DNA from 3 places in the Pseudomonas sp. JQ170C genome. Region 3 is predicted to be linked to each of the others. Evidence: predicted binding sites of a transcription regulator. Region 3 holds the regulator's gene; each other region holds the start of a gene.
The links. The regulator sigma-54, encoded in region 3, starts transcription at its own class of promoters, with help from an activator protein. The targets are predictions, from matches to a motif close to ANTGGCATNNANNTTGCTNT.

Region 1: the regulator sigma-54 is predicted to act here: its motif matches at 1,384-1,403, upstream of nirB (nitrite reductase large subunit NirB).
Region 2: the regulator sigma-54 is predicted to act here: its motif matches at 1,520-1,539, upstream of glnA (type I glutamate--ammonia ligase).

What each region holds. Positions count from the first base shown of each region.
Region 1 covers NZ_CP141608.1:4,538,780-4,542,060, reverse strand. The annotation lists gene U9R80_RS20670 (bifunctional nitrate reductase/sulfite reductase flavoprotein subunit alpha) at 1-1,293, shown strand, start outside; gene nirB (nitrite reductase large subunit NirB) at 1,569-3,281, shown strand, end outside.
Region 2 covers NZ_CP141608.1:358,908-362,188, reverse strand. The annotation lists gene thiI (tRNA uracil 4-sulfurtransferase ThiI) at 1-1,303, opposite strand, end outside; gene glnA (type I glutamate--ammonia ligase) at 1,636-3,042, shown strand.
Region 3 covers NZ_CP141608.1:1,140,301-1,143,581, forward strand. The annotation lists gene ptsN (PTS IIA-like nitrogen regulatory protein PtsN) at 1-153, opposite strand, end outside; gene hpf (ribosome hibernation-promoting factor, HPF/YfiA family) at 166-474, opposite strand; gene U9R80_RS05195 (RNA polymerase factor sigma-54) at 556-2,049, opposite strand; gene lptB (LPS export ABC transporter ATP-binding protein) at 2,229-2,954, opposite strand; gene lptA (lipopolysaccharide transport periplasmic protein LptA) at 2,955-3,281, opposite strand, start outside.

The DNA of each region.
Region 1 (3,281 bases), 2.5 Mb from region 3:
TGTGGCTTCGGTCGCAAGCTCGACCAGCGCTTGCAGGACCTGGGCGGCCAGCGTCTGCTGGCGCGGGTCGATTGCGAAGGCGATCCACTGGAACCCGCCGGTCAGTGGTTGCAGGCGCTGCTGGCCAAGTTCGGGCATCAGGGCGCATCGGCGCTGGGCAGCATGGCTCCCGCTGCCAGTGCGGGGTTCAGCAAGCAGGCGCCGCTGGCGGCCCGCATGCTGGACAATCGCCTGCTCAACAGCCCGGGTGCCGGCAAGGAAACCCGGCAAGTGGTGTTCGATCTGGCCGACAGCGGTTTCAGCTATCAGGCCGGCGATGCCCTGGGTGTCTGGCCGCGCAACTGCCCGGCGCTGGTAGAGGCGGTTCTGGCGGCCAGCGGACTGGATGGCAACTGCGGCGTCAGCCTCAAGGGCCAGGCCGCCGACATGCCGCTGTTCGAGGCGTTGACCGACCACCTGGACATCGCCCGCATCACGCCGGCCCTACTGGAGGCTGTGGCCAGTCACACGGATGACGCGTCGTTGGGCCAATTGCTGATGCCGCACAACAAGCTCGCGCTCAAGGACTGGCTGTGGGGCAAGCAATTGCTTGACCTGCTTGAGGCCTACCCCGTGCAACTGCAACTGGACACCTGGCTCAGCCTCTTGAAACCCTTGCAGCCCAGGCTTTATTCGATCAGCTCCAGCCCCGGTTTCCATCCGGGCCAGGTGCATTTGACGATGTCCACGGTGCGCTACGGCCAGCGCAAAGGCGTGTGCTCGACCTACCTGGCCGATCGCCTTGGGCAGGGCAGCGCGAGAATCTTCACCCAGCCGACCCAGCACTTTCTCTTGCCCAAAGACAACCATGCGCCGGTCATCATGGTCGGCCCGGGCACCGGTGTTGCGCCGTTTCGCGCCTTTCTTCAGGAGCGCCAGGTGCAAGGCGCCACCGGCCGCAACTGGCTGTTCTTTGGCGAGCAGAAAGCGGCCACCGATTTTTATTACCGCGATGAACTCCTCCAGTGGCAGCGTGAGGGGCATCTCACTCGCCTGGACACCGCCTTCTCCCGTGACCAGTCGGCGAAGATCTATGTGCAGCAACGCATGATCGAGCAGGGCGCCGAGCTGTGGCGCTGGCTGGAGGAGGGCGGCCACTTTTATGTGTGTGGCGACGCCGAGCGCATGGCCAAGGATGTCGACGCGGCGCTCAAGCAGGTCATTCGCGAGCACGGCGCGCTCAGTGCCGATCAGGCCGATGCCTATGTCAGCGAACTGAGCCGGAGCAAGCGCTACCTGCGCGATGTGTATTGAGTGCCCCATAAGGGGGAGCGCTGCACCAGCCTGGGTCGGTGAAGTAGGCCGGTTATACGGCCAAAGCCCCGGTTTCAGGGGCGTTCGGCAGTTGGCACGCTCCCTGCTTTTATCGAAGTACAACGTTCTCGCGGGTCAATGGCGATCTGCACCGGAACTACATAAAACGACCAGGCAAAGGCGCCTGGAGCTTCGGCTCCAGACGCCTTTTTTTGTTTTTCGGGGCTAGCCCCGGCAGCACAGCCACCGTGAATGGCCTTGAGTGAGGATCGGGTATGAATGCAGCAACGACCATCGCCCAGCGAGAAAAACTGATCATCGTCGGCAACGGCATGGTGGGACATCACTGCGTCGAGCAACTGATCGAGCGAGGGGCCCTGGGCCGCTTCGAGGTGCGGGTGTTCGGTGAAGAGCGCCAGCGTGCCTACGACCGGGTGCACCTGTCGGAGTACTTCGGCGGCAGTGATGCCGAAACCCTGGCCCTGGGAGCAGCGGGTCTGTATGCCGAGCACGGTATCAGCCTGCACCTGCACGAGGCGGTGGTGGCGATTGATCGCGAGCGCCGCGAAGTGGTGACCCCGCGTGGACGCTATGCCTATGACCAGCTCATCCTGGCCACTGGCTCCTATCCCTTCGTGCCGCCCATCGAGGGTTGCGAGGGCGCTTCGCGCCTGGTGTACCGCACCCTGGATGATCTTGATGCCATTCGTGCCGCCGCCACCGATGCCCGGCGCGGGGTGGTGGTCGGGGGTGGGCTGTTGGGGCTGGAGGCGGCCAATGCCCTCAAGTCCCTGGGTCTGGAAGCCCATGTGGTGGAGTTTGCCCCGCGCCTGATGCCGGTGCAGCTCGATGCCGAAGGCGGCGCGGCCCTGCGTGCGCAGATCGAGGCACTGGGTGTCGGCGTGCACCTGTCACGGGCGACCCAGTCAGTGGTTGCCGGCGAAGACTATCGCTACCGGATGAATTTCGATGGCGGTGAGTGCCTGGAAACCGACCTGATCGTATTCTCCGCAGGCATCCGCCCGCAGGATGCCCTGGGTCGCAGCAGCGGCCTGGAAATCGCCGCCCGTGGCGGCGTGGTGGTCGATAGCAATTGCCGCACCAGCGATGCGCAGATCTTCGCCATCGGCGAATGCGCGTCATGGAATGGCAGCGTGTTTGGCCTAGTCGCGCCGGGCTACACCATGGCGCGCAATGTGGCCGCGGCACTGGCCGGTGAAGAGGCCGCCAGCTTCACCGGTGCCGACATGTCGACCAAGCTCAAGTTGCTGGGCGTCGATGTTGGCTCCATCGGTGATGCCCATGGTGCGACACCCGGGGCGCGCAGCTATCGCTTTATCGACGAAGCCAATTCGGCGTACCGCCGCCTGGTGGTCGATGCCAGCGGCAAGCGGGTGCTGGGTGCAGTGCTGGTGGGCGACAACAGCTACTACGACACGCTGCTGCAGTACGCACAAAACGGCATTGCCTTGCCGGCCGATCCGTCCGCGCTGATCTTGCCGCAATCGAGCGGTGCGCCAACCCTGGGCGCCGATGCCTTGCCCGACAGCGCAACGATCTGTTCGTGCCACAACGTCAGCAAGGGCGCGATTTGCAGCGCCATCGACAACGGCTGCGGCGAGCTGGGTGCGCTCAAGCAGCAGACCAAGGCCTGCACCGGTTGCGGCGGTTGTGCGGCGCTACTCAAGCAGGTGTTCGAGCATGAGTTGATCGCCCGCGGTGTCAGCGTCGACAAGAGCCTGTGCGAGCACTTTGCCTACACCCGCCAGGAGCTTTACGCCCTGGTGCGGGTGGAGGGCATCCTGAGCTTCGATGAGATGCTCGCCAAACATGGTCGCGGTCATGTTGGCTGCGACATCTGCAAACCTACCGTCGGCTCGATCCTGGCCTCCTGCTGGAACCAGCCGATCATGGACCCGTCGCTGGTGCCGCTGCAGGACACCAACGACACCTTCATGGCCAACATGCAAAAGAACGGCACATATTCG
Region 2 (3,281 bases), 780 kb from region 3:
AGGCCTTGACCTCGATGCCGTCCAGTTCCAGGGGCTGGTCTTCCTGGGCGTCGGGGTGGCGAATGTCGATCACCACTTGCCCGGCCAGCGCCTGGCTGACTTCTTCGATCTGGATATCCTGGCCAAGTTCATCGATCACATTGTCGATGGACACCAGGCGAGCACGCTCCAGGGCGCGCTCGAGCACAGCCATGTCGAACTGCTTTTCTTCATGTTCAAGGCGATGACGCTTGGCGCACGTGGTCGGGTTCACCGAAATCACGCCGCAGTACTCAGGCATGTGCTTGGCGAACTCGGCGGTGCCGATCTCGTTGGCCTGGTCGATGATGTCCTGCTTGTGGCTGGCCAGCAGCGGGCGCAGCACCAGTTTCTCGGTGGCCGAGTCGATCACTGCCAGGTTCGGCAGGGTCTGGCTGGACACCTGGGAGATCGCCTCGCCGGTCACCAGGGCGTCGATCTCCAGGCGGTCGGCGATGTTGGTCGCCGCGCGCAGCATCATGCGCTTGAGGGTCACGCCCATGTAGCTGTTGTCGACCTTGCCGAGAATCTCGCCAACGACTTCCTCGAAGGGCACGCTGACGAACAGCACGCGCTGGCTGCTGCCGTATTTCTTCCACAGGAAGTGGGCGACTTCCATCACCCCCAGCTCGTGGGCACGGCCGCCCAGATTGAAGAAGCAGAAGTGGGTCATCAGGCCGCGACGCATCATCTGGTAGGCCGCCACGGTGGAGTCGAAACCACCGGACATCAGTACCAGCGTCTGCTCCAGCGTGCCCAGCGGGTAGCCGCCGATGCCCTTGTGCTGGTTGTGGATCACATACAGCAGCTTGTCACGGACCTCGATACGCACCTCGACCTCGGGGGTGCGCAGGTCGATACCGGCGGCGCCGCACTGCTGACGCAGTTGGCTGCCGACATAACGGTCGACGTCCATCGAGGTGAAGTCGTGGTGACCGCCGCGCTTGCATCGCACCGCGAAGCGCTTGCCGGGCAGCAGGTGACCGAAGTGGGTCTTGCACTTGGCGACGATATCGTCGAAGTCGCCCAGCGGGTACTCGTCGACTTGCAGGAAGTGGGCGATGCCCGGCATGCAGGTCAGACGCTCGATCATCTCGCGCAGGACTTTCTCGTCCTCGATGCGGGTGACCACCTCGAGGTTGTCCCAGACACCGTCAACCGCGAGCGCAGGATCGAGGTCCTTGAGCACGGTACGGATGTTGCGGCCCAGTTGACGGATGAAGCGCTTGCGAACCGGGCGGCTCTTGATGGTGATCTCTGGGAAGACTTTTACGATTAGTTTCATTGAAAACAGCGCGCGCGATGCCGACTAAAAAAGTGGGGCGCGGATTATAGCGGAAATTGCTCAAGGTTTAACCAATTAATCTACAGAAGGTTTACGATGCACCAATATGGTGCTTTCGACCTCGTTTGCGCCCCCTAAGGGTGCATGAATTGCCTGACATTTCGGCTCATCACCCCTGAAACGCGTAAGAATGGGGCAAAAATTCCAAACCGGGGCACTGGCATGCAATTTGCTCCCTTGTGAGGCAGGTTGCCTTGGCCGACTATTCGCGCCCGGCATCACCCAAATTCAAGGGCTGCACAGGCAAGCTCTACCCCACCCCGGAGGACACTATGTCGAAGTCGGTTCAACTCATCAAAGATCATGACGTTAAATGGATTGATCTGCGCTTCACTGACACCAAGGGCGTACAGCACCACGTGACCATGCCGGCCCGTGATGCGCTGGACGAAGACTTCTTCGAAGTCGGCAAGATGTTCGACGGTTCCTCCATCGCTGGCTGGAAAGGCATCGAGGCTTCGGACATGATCCTGATGCCGGTCGACGACACCGCCGTGCTGGACCCGTTCACCGAAGAGCCGACCCTGATCCTGACCTGTGACATCGTCGATCCTTCGAGCATGCAGGGTTACGACCGTGACCCGCGCGCGATCGCCAAGCGCGCCGAGGAATACCTCAAGAGCACCGGCATCGGTGACACCGTATTCGCCGGTCCAGAGCCTGAGTTCTTCATCTTCGACGAAGTGAAGTTCAAGTCCGACATCTCCGGCTCGATGTTCAAGATCTTCTCCGAGCAAGGCTCGTGGATGTCCGACCAGGACGTCGAAGGCGGCAACAAAGGCCACCGTCCAGGCGTGAAAGGTGGCTACTTCCCGGTTCCGCCGTTCGACCACGACCACGAAATCCGTACTGCCATGTGCAACGCACTGGAAGAAATGGGTCAGACCGTCGAAGTTCACCACCACGAAGTGGCGACTGCCGGCCAGAACGAAATCGGCGTCAAGTTCAACACCCTGGTGAAGAAGGCTGACGAAGTACAGGCCCTGAAATACGTCGTGCACAACGTTGCCGATGCCTACGGCCGCACCGCCACCTTCATGCCGAAGCCGCTGTACGGCGACAACGGCTCGGGCATGCACGTTCACATGTCCATCTGGAAAGAAGGCAAGAACACCTTCGCAGGCGAAGGCTATGCCGGCCTGTCCGATACCGCCCTGTACTTCATCGGCGGCATCATCAAGCACGGTAAGGCTCTGAACGGTTTCACCAACCCTTCGACCAACTCCTACAAGCGTCTGGTTCCAGGCTTCGAGGCTCCGGTCATGCTGGCCTACTCGGCTCGCAACCGTTCCGCTTCGATCCGTATCCCGTACGTTTCCAGCCCGAAAGCCCGCCGTATCGAAGCGCGCTTCCCGGACCCATCGGCCAACCCGTACCTGGCCTTCGCTGCGCTGCTGATGGCCGGCCTGGACGGTATCCAGAACAAGATCCACCCAGGCGATGCCGCCGACAAGAACCTGTACGACCTGCCGCCTGAAGAGGCCAAGGACATCCCACAGGTTTGCGGTAGCCTGAAAGAAGCCCTGGAAGAGCTGGACAAGGGCCGTGCGTTCCTGACCAAGGGCGGCGTGTTCTCCGACGACTTCATCGATGCCTTCATCGAGCTGAAGAGCGAAGAAGAAATCAAGGTCCGTACCTTCGTACACCCACTGGAATACGAGCTGTACTACAGCTGCTGATTCAGTGACGTGACGTGAAGAGGCCTCCCATTGGGAGGCCTTTTTTTTGCCTTGCAAACCCGTCGCGGGGCGAGCCCGCACCTACATGGGCAGCTTGCCCCGCGAAAACCACAGTGCTCTATAGTGGTGCATAAGCGAATGTCCCAAACCCGGAAACAGCCCAATTTGGTTCAATTTTCTGCCAACAACAGTTAAATCAGGGATTTCCTGCGCAGCGATGGCCCCATTTCAGGGGATTA
Region 3 (3,281 bases):
GGCAAACAGGCTTTCAAAAACGTCCTGCATCTCCAGGTCGGCAACTTCCCGGTCGATCAGGGTGGCGATTTCCTGGAGGACGCGCTTTTTACTGCCGCCCGGCACGTTCACGAGGGAACGGCCGGGGGTCAGGATGGTTTCAAGTCGGATCATGGATGAGGGGGATCAGCGGGCCGCTGCACCTTGCAGCAGGCTTTGCTGTTTTTCCTTGTGTTTTTTCAGTTGGCGGTCGAGCTTGTCAGTCAAGGCATCGATCGCTGCATACATGTCTGTGTGTTCGGCATTTGCTACAACTTCGCCGCCGGGAATAAACAGCGTTGCTTCAATTTTCTGCTGCAGCTTCTCGACCTTCATGATTACCGTCACATTGGTAATCTTGTCGAAGTGCCCCTCCAGTCGCTTCAGTTTCTGTTCGACATACTCACGCAGGGGCTGAGTGACTTCTACATGCTGTCCACTGATATTGACTTGCATACAGCTTCTCCTTTGTTGCCGGTGCATAAGAGGCAGGTGTTGCGCCTGCCACTGAACTGCGATGGCACACTTCAGGGGCCGTTACATCAATCGCTTGCGCTCGCTCGACGGTGCAATGCCGAGGGACTCGCGGTACTTGGCGACGGTGCGACGGGCTACCTGGATGCCTTGTGCCTCCAGTAAACCAGCGATCTTGCTGTCACTCAATGGCTTTTTCTGATTTTCAGCTGCAACCAGTTTTTTGATGATCGCGCGGATGGCTGTGGACGAGCATTCGCCGCCTTCTGAGGTGCTCACGTGGCTGGAGAAAAAGTACTTCAGCTCGTAGATGCCCCGTGGCGTATGCATGTATTTCTGGGTGGTCACCCGGGAAATCGTCGACTCGTGCATGCCCACCGCTTCGGCGATGTCGTGCAGCACCAGCGGCTTCATCGCTTCGTCGCCGTGGTCGAGGAAGCCCCGTTGATGTTCGACGATCTGGGTGGCGACCTTCATCAGGGTTTCGTTGCGGCTCTGCAGGCTCTTGATGAACCAGCGGGCCTCCTGCAACTGATTGCGCATGAAGGTGTTGTCGGCGCTGGTGTCGGCGCGACGGACGAAGCCTGCGTATTGCGGGTTGACCCGCAGGCGTGGCACGGCTTCCTGGTTAAGCTCGACCAGCCAGCGTTCGTTGTCCTTGCGTACGATCACGTCCGGGACAACATATTCGGGCTCGCTGGACTCGATCTGTGAGCCGGGGCGCGGGTTGAGCCTCTGGACCAGTTCGATCACCTGGCGCAGCTCGTCTTCCTTGAGCTTCATGCGGCGCATCAGTTGGCTGTAGTCGCGGCTGCCGAGCAGGTCGATATAGTCGCTGACCAGGCGCTGCGCCTCGGCCATCCACGGCGTGCTGGCGGGCAGCTGGCGCAGTTGCAGCAGCAGGCACTCGCTCAGGTTGCGTGCGCCGATGCCGGCGGGCTCGAATTGCTGGATACGATGCAGTACGGCCTCGACTTCATCGAGTTCGATATCCAGCTCGGGGTCGAAGGATTCGCAGACTTCTTCAAGTGTCTCGTCCAGGTAGCCCTGGTTGTTGATGCAGTCGATCAGCGTCACGGCGATCAGCCGGTCGGTGTCGGACATCGGCGCCAGGTTCAGCTGCCAGAGCAGGTGGCTCTGCAGGCTTTCACCGGCCGAGGTGCGGGTGGTGAAGTCCCACTCGTCATCGTCATTGCTGGGCAGGCTGCTGGCGCTGGTCTGGTAGATGTCTTCCCAGGCCGTGTCGACCGGCAGTTCGTTGGGAATGCGCTCGCTCCACTCGCCTTCTTCCAGGTTGTCCACGGTTTGCGTGGTTTCCTGGAAGCTGGTGTCCTGGGTTTCGGCGACAGGCTTGCTTTCGGCGTTATCGGCCATCGGGTCGCTGTTGTCGAAATCGTCGCCTTCTTCCTGGCGTTCGAGCATCGGGTTCGATTCCAGCGCTTCCTGGATCTCCTGTTGGAGGTCAAGGGTAGAAAGCTGGAGCAGACGGATGGCCTGTTGCAACTGCGGGGTCATCGTCAGTTGCTGGCCCATTCTTAGGACGAGCGATGGTTTCATGGCAGGGGCTAAACACCTTATTTGCCGGCGCACATGCGCCATCCACTACAAGGGCACCGAAGCGCCAACTTTAAGCAAATTATATGCCTGAAGTTGGAACGTTTGCCTAGGGTGCGGTAACAAATATGCCGCATTTCGCTGGATCAGCGGCCCATGGCAAACGCCTTGCTGCTTCGAACTTACAAGCGGAACTCGTGGCCCAGGTAGACCTCTTTAACCAGATCGTTGGCCAGGATGGTCTCTGCATCGCCTTCGGCAATCAGTTGGCCATCGTTGACGATGTAGGCGGTTTCGCAGATATCCAAGGTTTCACGGACGTTGTGGTCAGTGATCAGCACGCCAATGCCTTTGGCCTTGAGGTGATGGATGATCTGCTTGATGTCGCCGACCGAAATCGGGTCGACACCGGCAAAGGGTTCGTCGAGCAGGATGAACTTCGGGGCTGTGGCCAGTGCCCGGGCGATTTCCACCCGGCGCCGCTCACCCCCGGAAAGGCTCATGCCGAGGTTGTCGCGAATGTGGCTGATGTGGAACTCCTGCAGCAGGCTTTCCAGCTCTTTGCGGCGTCCGGCGGCATCGAGTTCCTTGCGGGTTTCGAGAATCGCCATGATGTTGTCGGCGACCGACAACTTGCGAAAGATCGATGCTTCCTGGGGCAGGTAGCCAATGCCGGCCCGGGCGCGCCCGTGCATCGGTTGGTGGCTGACATCCAGGTCGTCGATCAGGACGCGTCCCTGGTCGGCCTGGACCAGTCCGACGATCATGTAGAAGCAGGTGGTCTTGCCGGCGCCGTTAGGACCGAGCAGGCCGACGATCTGGCCGCTGTCGATGGACAGGCTGACGTCACGTACCACTTGCCGGCTCTTGTAGCTCTTGGCCAGGTGCTGGGCTTTGAGGGTTGCCATTTACTCGGCCTTCTTCTTCGGCTGGATCACCATGTCGATGCGTTGGCGCGGCGTGGTCACATTGCTGCCACGGCCGGCGGTCGCTACCTGGGACTTGGTGTTGTAGACGATCTTCTCGCCTTCGGTGGTGTTGCCTTCGTTTTCCACCTTGGCGCGATCGGTCAGTACAACCAGTTCTTTTTGCGACTGATACTGGATGGTGACGGCCCAGCCTTTCATCTTGTCCGGCTTGTCGGCGCTCTGCTGCTGCTCGAAGTAGGCGAGGTTGCCCACCGAAGTCACGACGTCGATGTCGCCGGAGTCGGCGCGGGTGATGGTCACGGTGTT